DNA from 2 places in the Paenibacillus sp. FSL R7-0198 genome. Region 2 is predicted to be linked to the other one. Evidence: riboswitches for the same ligand, from Rfam matches in the RefSeq annotation. Region 2 holds a riboswitch; the other holds the start of a gene.
What was found. A riboswitch is a leader RNA that binds a small molecule or an ion and turns the genes downstream of it on or off. The one in region 2 is predicted to bind FMN.
Positions count from the first base shown of each region.

Region 1: it holds a riboswitch for FMN, as region 2 does, so the genes downstream of both, ribD (bifunctional diaminohydroxyphosphoribosylaminopyrimidine deaminase/5-amino-6-(5-phosphoribosylamino)uracil reductase RibD) here and MKY87_RS02905 (DMT family transporter) in region 2, are expected to answer to the same signal.

Region 1 covers NZ_JBBOCB010000001.1:1,126,802-1,134,250, forward strand. Annotated here, with positions in the region: gene scpB (SMC-Scp complex subunit ScpB) at 1-346, opposite strand, end outside; gene MKY87_RS04715 (segregation and condensation protein A) at 315-1,115, opposite strand; gene ribH (6,7-dimethyl-8-ribityllumazine synthase) at 1,220-1,687, opposite strand; gene MKY87_RS04725 (bifunctional 3,4-dihydroxy-2-butanone-4-phosphate synthase/GTP cyclohydrolase II) at 1,790-3,022, opposite strand; gene ribE (riboflavin synthase) at 3,054-3,722, opposite strand; gene ribD (bifunctional diaminohydroxyphosphoribosylaminopyrimidine deaminase/5-amino-6-(5-phosphoribosylamino)uracil reductase RibD) at 3,784-4,887, opposite strand; FMN riboswitch at 5,211-5,377, opposite strand; gene MKY87_RS04740 (hypothetical protein) at 5,546-6,859, opposite strand; gene MKY87_RS04745 (peptidylprolyl isomerase) at 6,967-7,398, opposite strand.
Region 2 covers NZ_JBBOCB010000001.1:711,542-718,990, reverse strand. Annotated here, with positions in the region: gene MKY87_RS02910 (amidase) at 16-1,512, opposite strand; gene MKY87_RS02905 (DMT family transporter) at 1,843-2,823, opposite strand; FMN riboswitch at 2,968-3,121, opposite strand; gene MKY87_RS02900 (DinB family protein) at 3,206-3,706, opposite strand; gene MKY87_RS02895 (CGNR zinc finger domain-containing protein) at 3,851-4,402, shown strand; gene MKY87_RS02890 (amidohydrolase family protein) at 4,523-5,893, shown strand; gene MKY87_RS02885 (amino acid permease) at 6,423-7,449, shown strand, end outside.

The sequences.
Region 1 (7,449 bases), 420 kb from region 2:
CACGGATTTCCTCAATCTCTACCCGTGTAATCGGCTGACGATACGCCACAATGGCCAGCGTCTCCAGAGCCGCCTGGGATAAGGACGTGCGTGCGGGAGAGTATGCCAGTTTCTCGAAATATACAGCGTGGTCAGGCAAGGTTCCCAACTGAACTACACCAGCGATCTTGAGAATCTGTACACCTCGTCCCTGCTGTGAGAATTCATGAATCATCTCCTCAATCGCGTCCGTTACAAGCTCCACTCGCTGGTCGACGATCTCGGCGATTTGTTTGATACTCAGACCTTCTTCTCCGGACAAAAACAGCAGGCCTTCAATAATCGATTTCAATTTCGGAAAATCCATGATTCTTTGTTTCCCCTCTCCACTCCATAACGATATCCTCAAACATCCGTTCCTGATAACAGACAATCTGCTTCATCTTCATCAGTTCCAGCACCGCCAGAAAAGTGACAACAATCTCATGGCGATAGATATGCTCGTCCATCAACTTGGAAAATAACAGTCTGCCTCCCGGCCCCATACTTTCCAAAGCGCCGATGACATCCCGTATCCGGTCCTTAACCGAAATCTCATCCCGTTTGATTCGGGTTACAGTTGTGCGCTTCTCAGCCTTACGTAGCGCCTTCTGAAAGGCTGCAATCAGGTCAGAGGTGTGTAAACCCTCAACCGGGTTCGATTGGGCTTCTACGGGCATATAGGGGCGCAGATCCTCGGGCTCTTTGGAAAATATAAGGCTACGTTCCCACTCCCGTTCATGAAGATGACGCGCAATTCCCTTGTACTTGCGATATTCTATCAGACGTGCAATCAGCTCTGCACGTGGATCATAATCTTCTTCTTCCATAAAATCATAATCCTCGAAGTCCTCAATGACCGGTGGTTTGGGCAATAAAAGTTTGCTCTTGATCGACAGCAATGTTGCTGCCATGACCAGAAATTCACTCGTAATATCCAGTTCCAGTTCCTGCATCGAATGCAGATACGCCATGTATTGATCGGTAATATCGCTGATGGGAATATCCTGGATATGAATTTCAGCCTTATCAATCAGATGAAGCAGCAGATCCAAAGGCCCTTCAAAAGTCTCCAGTTTGTATGTAACTACCGTCACTAGACGAATCCTCCCGCCAGAAAAATACAAAACCCTGCTAAGCCGTCCGAATCCGGTTTCCCGTGTTCGTCTGCGCAAAGCAGGGCACTACTATTAAATAAGCACTATTTTAGCTGTTTCGTCAAGTTTGCCATCTCAATTGCCGCCGTAGCTGCATCCCAACCTTTGTTACCCGCTTTGGTTCCGGCACGTTCAATCGCTTGTTCAATATTTTCTGTTGTAACCAATCCAAAGATTGTAGGCACGCCAGTTTTCAGATTAATTGCTGCTACCCCTTTAGCCATCTCGTTGCACACATAATCGTAATGCGTAGTGGATCCACGAATGACAGTTCCCAGGGTAATCACCGCATCATACTTGCCGCTCTCCGCCATTTTCTGCGCAATCAGAGGGATTTCGAACGCTCCTGGAACCCAGGCTACATCCACTTCATCATCCTGCACGCCGTGACGTTTGAATGCATCAAGCGCCGCGCTAAGTAATTTACTGGTGATGAATTCGTTGAAACGTCCAACGACAACTCCATAACGTGATCCTTCTGATACTAAATGTCCTTCAAAAAATTGTGGCATTCAAGTCATCTCCCTAACGGTATAATGTAATGTAAGTAACGGAAATCCCTAAGTAATCACTTCCATAAATTACATGGTGAACATTGTTCATCTAAAACGCATTTACTCTTCGTTCTGCTCAATATCATCAAACTTGAGCATATGCCCCAGCTTGGCTTGCTTCGTATGAAGATACACTGTATTGTCCTCATTCTCTTCCATCTGGATTGCAACACGCTCTACAACTTCAAGTCCATATCCTTCAAGGCCTTTAATTTTACGAGGATTGTTAGTAAGCAGTCTGATCTGACGAACCCCAAGGTCTTTCAAAATTTGGGCGCCAATCCCGTAATCACGCAAGTCGGCAGCAAAGCCCAGCTTCAGGTTTGCATCCACCGTATCCAGACCTTCCTCTTGCAGCTTGTAGGCTTTGAGTTTGTTGATTAGCCCAATGCCCCGACCTTCCTGTCTCATATAGAGCAGAACGCCATTGCCTTCCTCGTTAATCTGTTTAAGTGCCGCATCAAACTGAGGACCACAGTCACAACGATGGGAATGGAATACATCGCCAGTCAAACATTCAGAGTGCACACGCACAAGTACGGGTTTGGAACCATCTATTTCGCCTTTAACCAGCGCCACATGCTCCTTGTTGTCCACAGCATTTGTATAGGCCACCGCTTGAAACTCGCCAAAGTCCGTTGGCATACGTACAGCCACTTCACGTTGAACCAGCTGCTCTTTTTCGTTACGGTAACGAATCATGTCCTGAATACTGATCAGCTTCAGATCATGTTTGCGGGCAATCTCCTGCAGATCCGGAAGTCTGGCCATTGTGCCATCTTCCTTAATCACTTCACAGATCACGCCTGCGGGATATGAACCACACATAATGGCCAAATCTACCGCCGCTTCTGTATGCCCGGCACGACGAAGTACACCGCCATCTTTTGCAATCAGCGGGAACATGTGACCAGGCTTACGGAAGTCCCCAGCTTTCGCTTCAGGATCGATCAGACCTTTCACGGTAATAGAGCGTTCATGTGCCGAGATACCTGTTGTCGTATCTTTGTGGTCCACAGAGACGGTGAAGGCTGTTCCATGGAAATCCGTATTTTGTTGAACCATCGGTTTCAGATTCAGTTCGTCCGCACGTTGTTGTGTAATCGGAACACAGACCAGACCTCTACCTTCAGTAATCATGAAATTAATGACTTCAGGTGTCGCCTTTTCGGCCAAAGCGATAAAATCGCCTTCATTCTCCCGATCTTCATCATCCACAACAATGACCGGTTTACCACGCATGAGATCATATATAGCTTCTTCTATCGTATCCAAAATGGATTGTTCTGACATGGGTCCACCTCCAGTTTATTTCTGTTTTTATTTATGCAAATCCGTGATTGGAGAGAAAATCTTCACTGATACTGCGCGGCTTGCCAGCACCCGTCTCTCGATGTCCTCTCCCATACTGGAGCAGATGATCCACATATTTGCCCAAAATATCGCATTCGATATTAATGGTATCCCCTGTCTTTTTCACATTTAGTACAGTTTCACCAATGGTATGCGGGATTATGGAAACCGTGAATGCGGTATCCGATGTATGGACAACGGTCAAGCTAATGCCATCCAGTGTAACCGATCCTTTGGGAATCAGATATTTGAACAACTGGTGATCATCAGGTTTGATCTCAAACACAATCGCATTCTGATCACGTGTTATACTGCCAATCACCCCGGTACCATCGACATGGCCCTGAACGATATGTCCGCCAAAACGCCCGCCGGATTGCATGGCCCGCTCCAGATTAACTTTACTGCCAGATTGCAGCTGACTGAGATTGGTATGGCGATAGGTTTCAGGCATTACATCGGCGGTAAAACCTCCACCTTCGAGCGTTGTCGCAGTTAAGCACACGCCGTTCACTGCTACACTATCACCAATTTTCAGATCGTCCATGATGGCGGAAGCTCCGATATTCAGGACCATCGCTTCGCCTTTCCGACCAATACGCCGGATCTGACCAACTTCTTCCACCAAACCGGTAAACATGCTGCCGCCTCCCTTCTTTAATTTATAAAGAGTCTAACTTGTTTCTTTAAAATTCATTTATTTATTCAGGCCACACCGGAATACCGCCAATGCTGATATTATCTCCAACTTTTTCGATCTCCAACTGATTCAATTGAATCGCCTGATTCATACGTTCCACACCTTCGAAGCGGAAGCTTCCAGGTGTATCATAACCGCCTACAATCTTCGGAGCGATAAACATGAGCAGTCGATCGACCAACCGTGCCTCCAGCATGGCTCCATTCAGAGTGCCCCCACCTTCAAGCAAAATCGAACCAATCTCACGCTCACCCAACTTGCTAAGTCCGCTTAACAGATCCACACGTGGTCCAGGACCACAGCGTATAATCTCAACACCGTAAGCTTCCAAACGTTCAGCAGCTTCAGGACTGGCTTCGTCTGTGGTGAGAACCCATGTTGGAGCAAGACCATCCTTAACCATTTTGGCACCTACGGGAAGACGCAACTTGGAATCCACCACAATGCGCACCGGACTAATGCCTTCCACTTGTAAACGGGTTGTAAGTTCCGGATTATCGGCAATCACTGTGTCGACGCCAACCATAATTCCCTGGTGACGATGACGAAGGGCATGCACAATCTCACGAGCGGGCTCGTTGGAGATCCACTTGCTGTCTCCGCTGCGAGTAGCAATTTTGCCATCCAAAGTAGTAGCCGTTTTCAGTGTCACAAAAGGTAGACCCGTTGTTATAAATTTAATGAATTTTTCATTCATGCGTCTTCCACGCTCACGCAGTACGCCAACTTCAACTTCAATGCCTTGTTGACGAAGCATGCTGATGCCTCTGCCGGATACTTGCGGATTTGGATCTTCACAACATACGACAACACGTTTTACCTTTTCATGAATCAGGCGTTCACTACAAGGTGGCGTCTTGCCATAATGACTACAGGGCTCAAGTGTAACGTATACCGTACTTCCTTCTGCATCGCTGCCTGCCATGTTAAGGGCATGCACCTCCGCATGACCGGTTCCACGTTTCAGATGGCTCCCCAGACCTACAATACGACCTTCTTTCACAACTACACATCCAACGACCGGATTAATCCCCGTCTGTCCTTGTGCTCGTTCCGCCATATCCAATGCCAGTGCCATATAAAATTCATCATTGATCATTTCCAAATCCGTTCACCCCGCGGTTTAAAGTCTTGTTTATTAAAAAATCCCCGTCGAACAATCAGTTCGATGGGGATGATGAGAGACAAATGTCACCAGCAGGAGTGAAATGGATACAGCACGCCAACACTTTGCCCAAAACTTCATTTCGGGCAAGTGAAAATAGACACATACCTTAATGAACATCAATTACAGGTAAAGAGCTTTTATCGTGTGGCATATGTATGGAACTGTCCGGCGTAACCGGATCTTCCCTGTACAGTGCAAGACATTACCAATCTAGACTGTGCAGCAATACTCCTGCTGAATGCAAACCTGTTAGGTCTGCACCTCTCCTTCTCCCATCCAGACTATACTGTCGGTTCTGGAATTACACCAGATCAGCCATCTGCCAATGGCAGACAGGTCACGGACTTTGCATCAAGTGCTGGACATGTGTCCTTACACTTCCTGCATCACCGCCGGTAGGGAATTGCACCCTGCCCTGAAGGATTGCTTTCGTTATTACTTGGATGTTAGCACTTTAATGCCAAAAAATCAATTGTTTTTTGTTCCTTTTTGTCACATACTAACTTTTAATAAGCTAAGAAACAACAAAAAACCGCTTCCTCTCAAGGAGGCACGGTTTTTGCTTGGAGGCCCACTTCACATCCATCGCATCATTCTACATATCAGGAAAACACCAGCTCGCCATATGCTTTAATTCTTTGGCATTATGGAATGGAGTGCGGTCAGGCTCTTGCAGGGGCGAAGTTGGCAGCGGGAACTCTCTTGCCACCCTTCTGACCCAACTTGTGGAATCGATCGCAATAGCCGAGCATTTCCAGCGTCCATTCGCTCTCGGTCGAAAAGTCCCATGCAAATCTGCTTTTCCCGGCATCTCTGGAAAGACACCATCCAGATATTCAACGATGACACGCTTGTCTCTGACTTCATGACAGTATACTGTCACCCATACACCTTCCCGGACCCGAACAGCATACACATCTCCAGACTGTACCTCCCCGGTACCTGCATCAGGAGATGCCTTTGGTACTTTTCCGCGAACACTTCTCTTCTTCTCCAATGCTCCTAAGATCGTGTCCTTTACAGCTGGACTCTCATCAGGCTTATCCGCAAGAGATATATTATTCAGATCAAAATCATGAAATATCTTGTTCAGGTTGTTCTCATTGATTCCTACAGATGAGTCCCACCACGCCAGAGGCGCCTGTACCTCAACCCGCACATTGGGGCGTGCGTCACGTTGCATGTAAGTGGTGAATTCCGTGATCATTCCAGGATGTTCCGGCGTATCCAATATGCCAATCAGAGCTAACGTCTCAAGCAAATCACGGTAGGCATATTCCTTCTGTGTAGGCAAAAGACGTTCCTTCTTGAGCGCTACTGCTGCCTTGCTGTAACGTGTTCTGGGAGGTAATTCGCGCAGCACCGTTAAAACCGCACGGAATGTCCAGCGGTCGTACTCATTGGGTATTGGAAGCTCCTGCGCGGCAGCCAGCTCTCGAAGTGCCAACACATATCCAAAAGGATCACCGTCCAACGGGGTTCCATTGGTCATCCGCCAATACCATTGCAGCGTTGTGTCGGTTGCTTGATCTACACTTAATCCGCAAATCTTACAAGTGTTTGAAGATGGATATGGCGTATGTTCATGACTTGGCATACTGCTCGCAATAAGCTTGCCCGTAAGCAACGAGCGCCAGATCATGGGTGCTGACCACAAAGAGGATACAAAGGCCTGCGCTGCATCATTGATCGTCCAGTAATTCGCAACTTTTTTCAGCTCAGTAATCGTTTCATCATGTTGCGGACGTACAAATCGATTCGGTTCATGCCCGGCTGCCTCAAGCGCTTCTCGATCCTTTACGGATAGACTATCCGGAACGACATGGCGCGATGCCTGCAGTTCTTCATCCCACAACGTGCGCTCACTATAAATTTGTTTTAACAAGCTTAGCTGAGTAACCGTATCCAAGGTTTTACTCATCCTTTCTAATCATCGATTTCAAGTATGTAAAAAAACAAAAAAAGTGCTTCTATAAAAGAAGCACTTCATGTTTGGATCCAGTTAAGGTGAAGGTATTAAGCTTCTACAACTTCAACAGTTTCCATTTTGTCTTTACCTTCTAAAGCGTCCACGAACTCCATACCTTTAGTTACTTTACCAAATACAGTATGTTGTCCATCCAGATGTGGTTGCGGTTGGTAGCAGATGTAGAACTGGCTTCCACCTGTGTTACGGCCAGCATGTGCCATAGCAAGTGTTCCGCGCTCATGTTTGTTCGGGTTAATTTCACAATTGATTGTGTAACCTGGGCCACCTGCACCGCTACCGTTAGGGCATCCGCCTTGAGCTACAAAGCCCGGGATAACGCGGTGGAATGTAAGACCATTGTAGAAACCGGAGTTAGCCAGTTTCTCAAAGTTTGCTACTGTGTTTGGAGCTTCTTGATCGAACAGATCGATCAGAACTTCTCCGCCGTTTGCCAATTTAATTTTCGCTTGTTTCGCCATATGTAAATGACTCCTTTCGTATTGACCATCGTTAATGGTGCCAGAACGCAT
Region 2 (7,449 bases):
CCACATAATACGCCTTTATGCTGGAAATAGTGGATTACCTCTCATCCCAATCCAGAGGTCTGATTGTTCAAGCTGTGCAGCCAGATGTAATAACCAATCTTCGCGTCCTTTGGTTGCCATCACTTGAACACCCATTGGCAAACCTTCAGGTGTCATATGCAGAGGTACACTTATCGCAGGCTGGCCTGTCAGATTTGCAAGCTGGGTGAAAGGTGTAAACGTAAGACTTGGCTCAAACATTTCATAGATGAGTTGCTGCTGCTGGGTCTTGTCCAATTCACTAATTCGCAACAGATTACGGATCTGTTCGTCATGAGGTGTTAATTCACCAATCTTAGGCGCAGGAAAAGCATTAACAGGTGTGACGTAGAAGTCATAACGCTCGAACAAAGTGGACATCTGAGCTGCAGCTACATCCCATTCAGCTAAGCTATGTACAAATTCCGCAGCGGACACCTTTTTGCCTGCTTCAGCCAGAACCCAAGATTCAATCTCCATATCATCGGAGGTCGGAGCCCGGCCCATGGATCGTTCCATGGAAGAGATCATCGCGGCCATCTCACCACTGTTCATCATGTAATAGTTCTCCATCAACCGAACTCCATTGACTGGACTAAGTTTTTCTTCAACATGATGTCCTTGATCTTCCAACCAGCGAACGAGCTTGTATACAGACTCTTTGGCTTCTGCGCTGACAGGTGTTCCCACGGGCGAATCCGTTGTGTATGCAATTTTCAGTTTGCGTTGATGTGGATAGCTCATATCAGCCAAGTAACTGCCTGGAAAGAGTGGAGCATGGAACGCAGCTTCGGGCTGAATGACTTGTAACGTATCAAGCAATGCAGCACTGTCCCGAACCGAGCGAGAGAGGGCAAAATCAATCGATGCGCCTTGCCATTGACGACCAACTCCCGGTCCTACAGGTGTGCGCCCGCGGGTTGGCTTTAATCCAAACAATCCGCTAAAGGAAGCGGGGATACGAATCGAACCTCCTCCGTCACTGGCTCCGGCAAGAGGAACAATACCCGAAGCTACAGCGGCAGCGGCACCCCCACTTGAACCACCCGGGGAGTGATTGATATTCCATGGATTGCGAGTTGGACCATGAAGACGGGGCTCGGTAATATTTTTCAAACCAAATTCAGGCGTATTGGTATGTCCTATGAAGATAAAACCTGCATCACGGAGTCGAGTGACAAAATTGGAATTGCGTAATGCACGATGCTCGCTGAACAAACGGGAGCCTGAAGTCAGAAATTCACCTTCCAAGGATTGCGAGATATCTTTCAGGAGCAGGGGCACACCGGCAAAAGGTTGTTCTCCAGGGCGAACCAAACCGGCTTCCTCACGTGCGCGAGATTCATATGTACGAATAACCGCATTAAGTTGCGGATTCACTTCTTCAAGGCGTGCAAACGCCGCTTCCAGCATTTCAACCGGGGATACTTCCCGGGATCGGATCAGTTCAGCCAAACCTACGGCGTCGTAGGAGGTATATGAGAATGAAGACATCATGATCGTTCCTCTCTGAATATAATTCATCTGTTTATTCCATATGTCATCGTACCACCGGATTAGACAAAAGACAAAACATAGAAGAGACTTAGCGCGATGATTTTGATATTCGGTGTGAGAGGAGGGAAAAGAGGGGCATTTGCATTTGCGATATAGAAATAAAGCACAGGGTTAATAGCTCATATTGCATATTGAGAAAATGATCGAGTAATATCGAGTAAATTGTGTAATGGAAATAAAAAAACCACTGCTCATCTAATTTGATGTGCAATGGTTTTATTTTTATATTTGACTATTGGTTTATATGTGAGCCTCAGATATATCCACTTACTCTGTACGCAGCTTTGGTGCCGCATCGGCCGCAGTTGATGATCTTTCCTGTTGTCTGGAAATGGCGAAGAGGGCCACCCAGATCAGGATAAAACCAAGCAGCTGCTCCCATGTAATCAGTGTACGGAAAGCAATCCAGTTCACCAACACACCCGCCATCGGGAAGCTAAGTTCTGCAAGTGTTGCAACAGATGCTTTGGTTGACGACAGACCTTTGTAATACAACAGAAGACTGAGCAAACCTGGTAACAATGCCTGACCGAGAATGTTGAGGATGACAGCAGTCTGTTCACCCGTTCCGGACGGAAACGTCCATGCCGCACCTTCGTTCCACGTCATAAAGATCAGGAGCGGGAGAGCAACGACAAAGCGCAGGGAGGTGACCGTTTCATAACGCGCCTGCCCCAGCATTAATCGGCCCATAACGGTTGAACCTCCCCATAAGGCAGCGGCCCCAAGGGATAACAAGCTTCCAGCATGAATCCAGTTGTCCCAGTTACCTAATGGCAATGTGAAGCCAAATGTAAGCAGGTAGGTTCCTGCTAATGCTATGAAGAACAATCCACCGAAGCGACGTGGTAATGTTTCTTTCAATAACAGTTTAGCCAGCACGATAGCGAAGAGTGGTTGCATTTTTTGCAATAATAGCACCGTATTCGGATCGTTATGTGTAAGCGCCATGGTGAACAATACCGTTGCGAGTGCTGATCCTCCCCATGAGATAAAAATCACGGCAATCCAGTGGCGAGCGCGCAGGTTTTTCAGATCAGCCCGAAATTTCCACAGCACGGGTATGGCAATAAGACTGACGATGATGTGTTCCACCAGTACAATCTGCGTGGATGTCATCGTGTTTAGCAAAATAATGCGGAAGAGTGGGTCTACACCCCATAAGGCGGCGCCGAGAACTACAAGCCAGAATCCGGTATTACTTCGTTCCTTGCGGTAAACAGGTGCTGCTGCTGATGTCTTTTCCATATTCAGGACTCCTTCGTCAGAACACGGAATCTTCAGTTGGCAAAATCGACAAAAGCCCCCGTTTTGGTATATACCAAATAAACGGGGGCTCATCCAAGGACATGCGTCAGGAAAGAGGCCTTCCCGTGAACGGCATGTCAATGTGTTGATCTTCTCTCATCCGGACTGTACCGTCGGCCTTGGATTCACACCAAGTCAGTCGCTAGATGTCCTTCGTTAAGAACAAATAGCGAGTCGCGGGCTGGTTCCGAAGAACATCACCGCCGGTTGGGAATTGCACCCTACCCCGAAGATCCTATTCAATTATATAGTGTGTTGAACAAGCTGTAACATTAATAAGTTCATCTTATTCCTGTAAGCGCTAGCAGTTCAAGCATTTTTTTTAGAAAACGATTTTCCAGCTTCCTTGCTGTCTGCGAAGGAGCACGATCTGACCTGCGTGATACGCATCATGGAGTACCCAGCGAGCCAGTTCGTGTGCCCATTTCTCTTCGGAGTCCATATATGCGGCTTCAAGATCTGACTCTTGTAGTGCAGCCAATTGATCTCGCAACTGTTGGGCTAATCGAGTTGTACCCTGTAGCAGTGTATTCCATCCGACTGCGTCCGTTGGATCTCCGGAATTCCCAAATGTGTATTCATTGGAGTCTACAGAAGGAAGGGTAGGCTCTTTACCTTGCATGCGACATAATAAGCGATGGTTGTAATAATACATATGGTTAACCAACTGCCAGATGCTTAATCCCCCTGAAGGTGGAATCCAGGCTGCTTGATCTGCTGTAAGACCCTCCAAGGATTTCGACAAAGGTACAATCCAATTACATTGATCCCAGGTATCATCCTTTTGAATAAGTAACACATCTAGTGCTGTTGTTTTTGTCATTGCCGTTTTCCTCCTAGCGTAAAATTGTGATTTTTGATGTAACTAGCTAAAACTGATTAATAAGGTTACACTCAATATAACACATCAAAGATGAGTTGTAACCTTCTTTATACAATTAGATGGTTACACTGAACGGAGGTATATATGGACAGGTTATGGACCGATTTTGTAAACAGCGATTATCACGACTGGCGTGGGGGAGATCGATCGGAGGACAGACTGGGGAAGGCGAGCTGGCAGCAAGACTTTCTGGAACGATGGCAACTTAACGCTTCTGTTCCTGCATCTCCGGAAGATGAGTTGTCGATGAGAAACTTCAGGAATGAATTGATGGCTCTTGGAGCCCGCTTGTCTTCTGGAGCATCATTAACAGATATAGAAAAACAATGGTTGAACGGCGTTATGGAAGCAGGGCATGTGAGAAGAACATTGACTACAATTGATCAGGAACTGAAACTCCAACTGGTAGCTGTAGAAGCACATTGGCATCAGGTTATGGCTGAGGTGGCTGCTGACTTTGCTTTGACTTTGGTGGAGGGAGAAGCGGGGAGGATTCGGGTCTGTGATAATTCGGATTGTCGCTGGATGTTCTATGATGATACCAGAAGCAGAACACAGAAGTACTGTGATGATAAGATGTGTGGCAATCTGATGAAGGTTAGAAGATTTCGGGCGAAACGCAAATCCCAAAATTGATAAATACTAACAATAACTATATAATGTATATATACTAGTGAAAAAATAGTCAGAAGCAGTACAGATTCGTAAGCAGGATGTGATCGTCTTTCAAACCAAATTAGATGGGAGATGTGTCTTGTGCGGACAAGTTATCTGTTGAAAAATGGCTGTGTGTTGTCGATGGATGCTCGAATTGGACAGTATAAGCGGGCGGACGTTCTGATTCAGGATTCGCTGATCATGGCGATCCAGCCCGACCTGGATATTCCGGATGCGGAGGTCATTGATGCTTCATCGATGATTATTATGCCTGGGCTGGTGGACACGCATCGGCATATGTGGGAATCACTGGTCAAAACAGCGGGAACCAACTGGTCGTTACCAGTTTATTTGCAAAATCTCTATTATGGTGCGATGGGAAGCAAGCTCCGTCCACAAGATAGTTATATTGCCAACCTGCTCGGTTCCTTGGAAGCGCTTAACGCAGGAGTGACGACAGTAATGGATTGGAGCATGCCGTATTCCCCTGACCATACGGATGAACTGATTCGCGGACTTCAGGATGCTGGCATTCGGGCGGTATTTGCTCATGGAGTCCCTGGTGAGACGGACTACTGGAATCGGGATAGTCAACTCACGTATTCGAATAATGATGTGAGAAGAGTCAAAGAACGTTATTTTTCATCACGGGATCAATTACTTACCTATGGGCTTGCCATTCGTGGCCCAGAATTCAGTCATTGGGATACAACCGTGAAAGAGATCGAACTAGCACAAGAACTGGATGCGATCTGTTCCATGCATGCCGGATTTGGCAGTTGGGGATCTGTGGATCGCTCGATTAGTCACTTGTACGAAGCGGGACTGTTAAGTCCACGGGTGAATATCGTTCATGGTAACACCATGGGCATGGATGAATACAAAATGCTGGCAGATAGTGGCGCTTCCTTGTCGGTAACACCTGAGATTGAAATGATGATGGGTCATGGATATCCAGCCACCGGCTATTTTCTTGAACATGGGGGAACCCCTACACTTGGTGTAGATGTAGTGACGTCCACAGGCGGAGATATGTTCTCGCAGATGAAGTTTGCACTTCAGGCTGAACGATCCAGAGCTAATGAACAACTTTTGCAGCAGGGTGAGATGCCTGGTGAGTTGAACTTGCAGTCCAGCCAAGTGCTGAGATTTGCTACTTCAGCTGGTGCCCAAGCATTGGGATTGGAGCAGAAGGTGGGTACGTTGACCCCAGGGAAGGAAGCGGATCTGATCATGATTCGTACCACCGATCTGAATATGTTCCCCGTTCATGATCCAATCGGCGCTGTTGTGCAATTTGCCAATCCATCCAATGTGGATACGGTCTTTGTGGCAGGTAGACTCGTGAAGCGAGAGGGTAAGCTGTTGAATGTTGATCTGGATGCGATTCGTCATGCGGCGATGCAGAGCAAAGATTATTTGTTATCCCAATACCGGATGTCAGATGCAGAGAGAATTGCTTTCGCATAATTTACTTTTTCATAAAAGCCTATATAAGATCAGTTCGTATTTTCATATACACCTCTAGCTGTATAAAGAGGAAAGGAAGAGCCATATCATGCGATGTGGCTCTTTACATGCTTGAATATAGTCCAATTAGACAGGATAACGGATGAAGGGACAGCGGAAAAAGACGAAAAGAGCTCTCTTTTTCTAAACTTCGGATAACAAGGATGATAAGGTGTTTTTCACGAAAATTAAGGCTCATAAAAACTGCGCATAATATAAATTATACGCAGTTTTGTTTTAAATCCATTTTCATATTCAACCACGTGCAACAGATCATGATAATTTTCGCGATAAAAGAACAAAATAAGTGATCTCTAAAAATAAATTTAACCAAGCAACGCGATAACGTGTAGAATTCGATAGGTTTTTATAGGTGATCGATAAGATAGAACAAATGACTTTTTCATAGAACAGATGGGAAGCCATCAATCTCTGCTACATCCATAGCACATATTGCACATTCAAGATTCATGACGAGAGGAACATGACTATGCGTGAGAACGAACAACGATCTTCATTATTTCGTAAAAAACCAATTGCCTCCGGGGGCGATAACAACAGTGCATTGAAACGGGCGCTTGGTCCATTGGACTTAACCACACTTGGCGTAGGAGCTATTATTGGTACCGGGATTTTTGTGCTGACCGGTGTAGCTGCCGCAACGTATGCTGGCCCTGGCCTTGTACTGTCATTTTTACTGGCAGGTATCATATGTGCATTCGCAGCATTGTGTTACTCGGAATTTGCATCAAGCATACCGGCATCGGGTAGTGCGTACACGTATAGTTATACGGCTTTTGGCGAAGTGATTGCCTGGATTCTGGGATGGGATCTGATATTGGAGTATGGATTCGCAAGTGCGGCGGTAGCCAGTGGGTGGTCAGGATATTTCCAGACGTTATTGTCCGGATTCGGGCTGGAGTTACCCCATGCGCTTACGAGTGCATTCAGCCCGGAAAAGGGAACCTATTTTGATATCACGGCTGCGGTCATTACGTTAATTATTACCTTCCTGCTAACCCGAGGGGTGAAGGAGGCGGCTCGTGCGAACGGCATCATGGTAGCGATTAAAATTATCGTGGTGTTGATCTTTATTGGTGTAGGTGTCTTCTATGTAGAGCCAACCAACTGGCAGCCATTCTTGCCTTTTGGTATCTCAGGTGTAACAGCTGGAGCAGCAACCGTATTTTTTGCTTACATTGGATTTGATGCGGTCTCCACTGCGGCAGAAGAGGTTAAGCGGCCACAACGGGATTTGCCGATTGGAATTATTGCGTCACTGGCGATCTGTACTGTTCTATACATCGTTGTATCATCGATCCTCACAGGGATCGTGCCGTATAACATGTTGAATGTAAGTGATCCGGTTGCGTTTGCATTTGAATTTGTCCAGTTGAAGGGATTGTCCTGGATTGTATCTCTTGGAGCGATTGCCGGCATTACGACCGTATTGCTGGTCATGATGTATGGTCAGACACGTTTGCTCTATTCCATGTCTCGTGACGGACTGCTGTCAC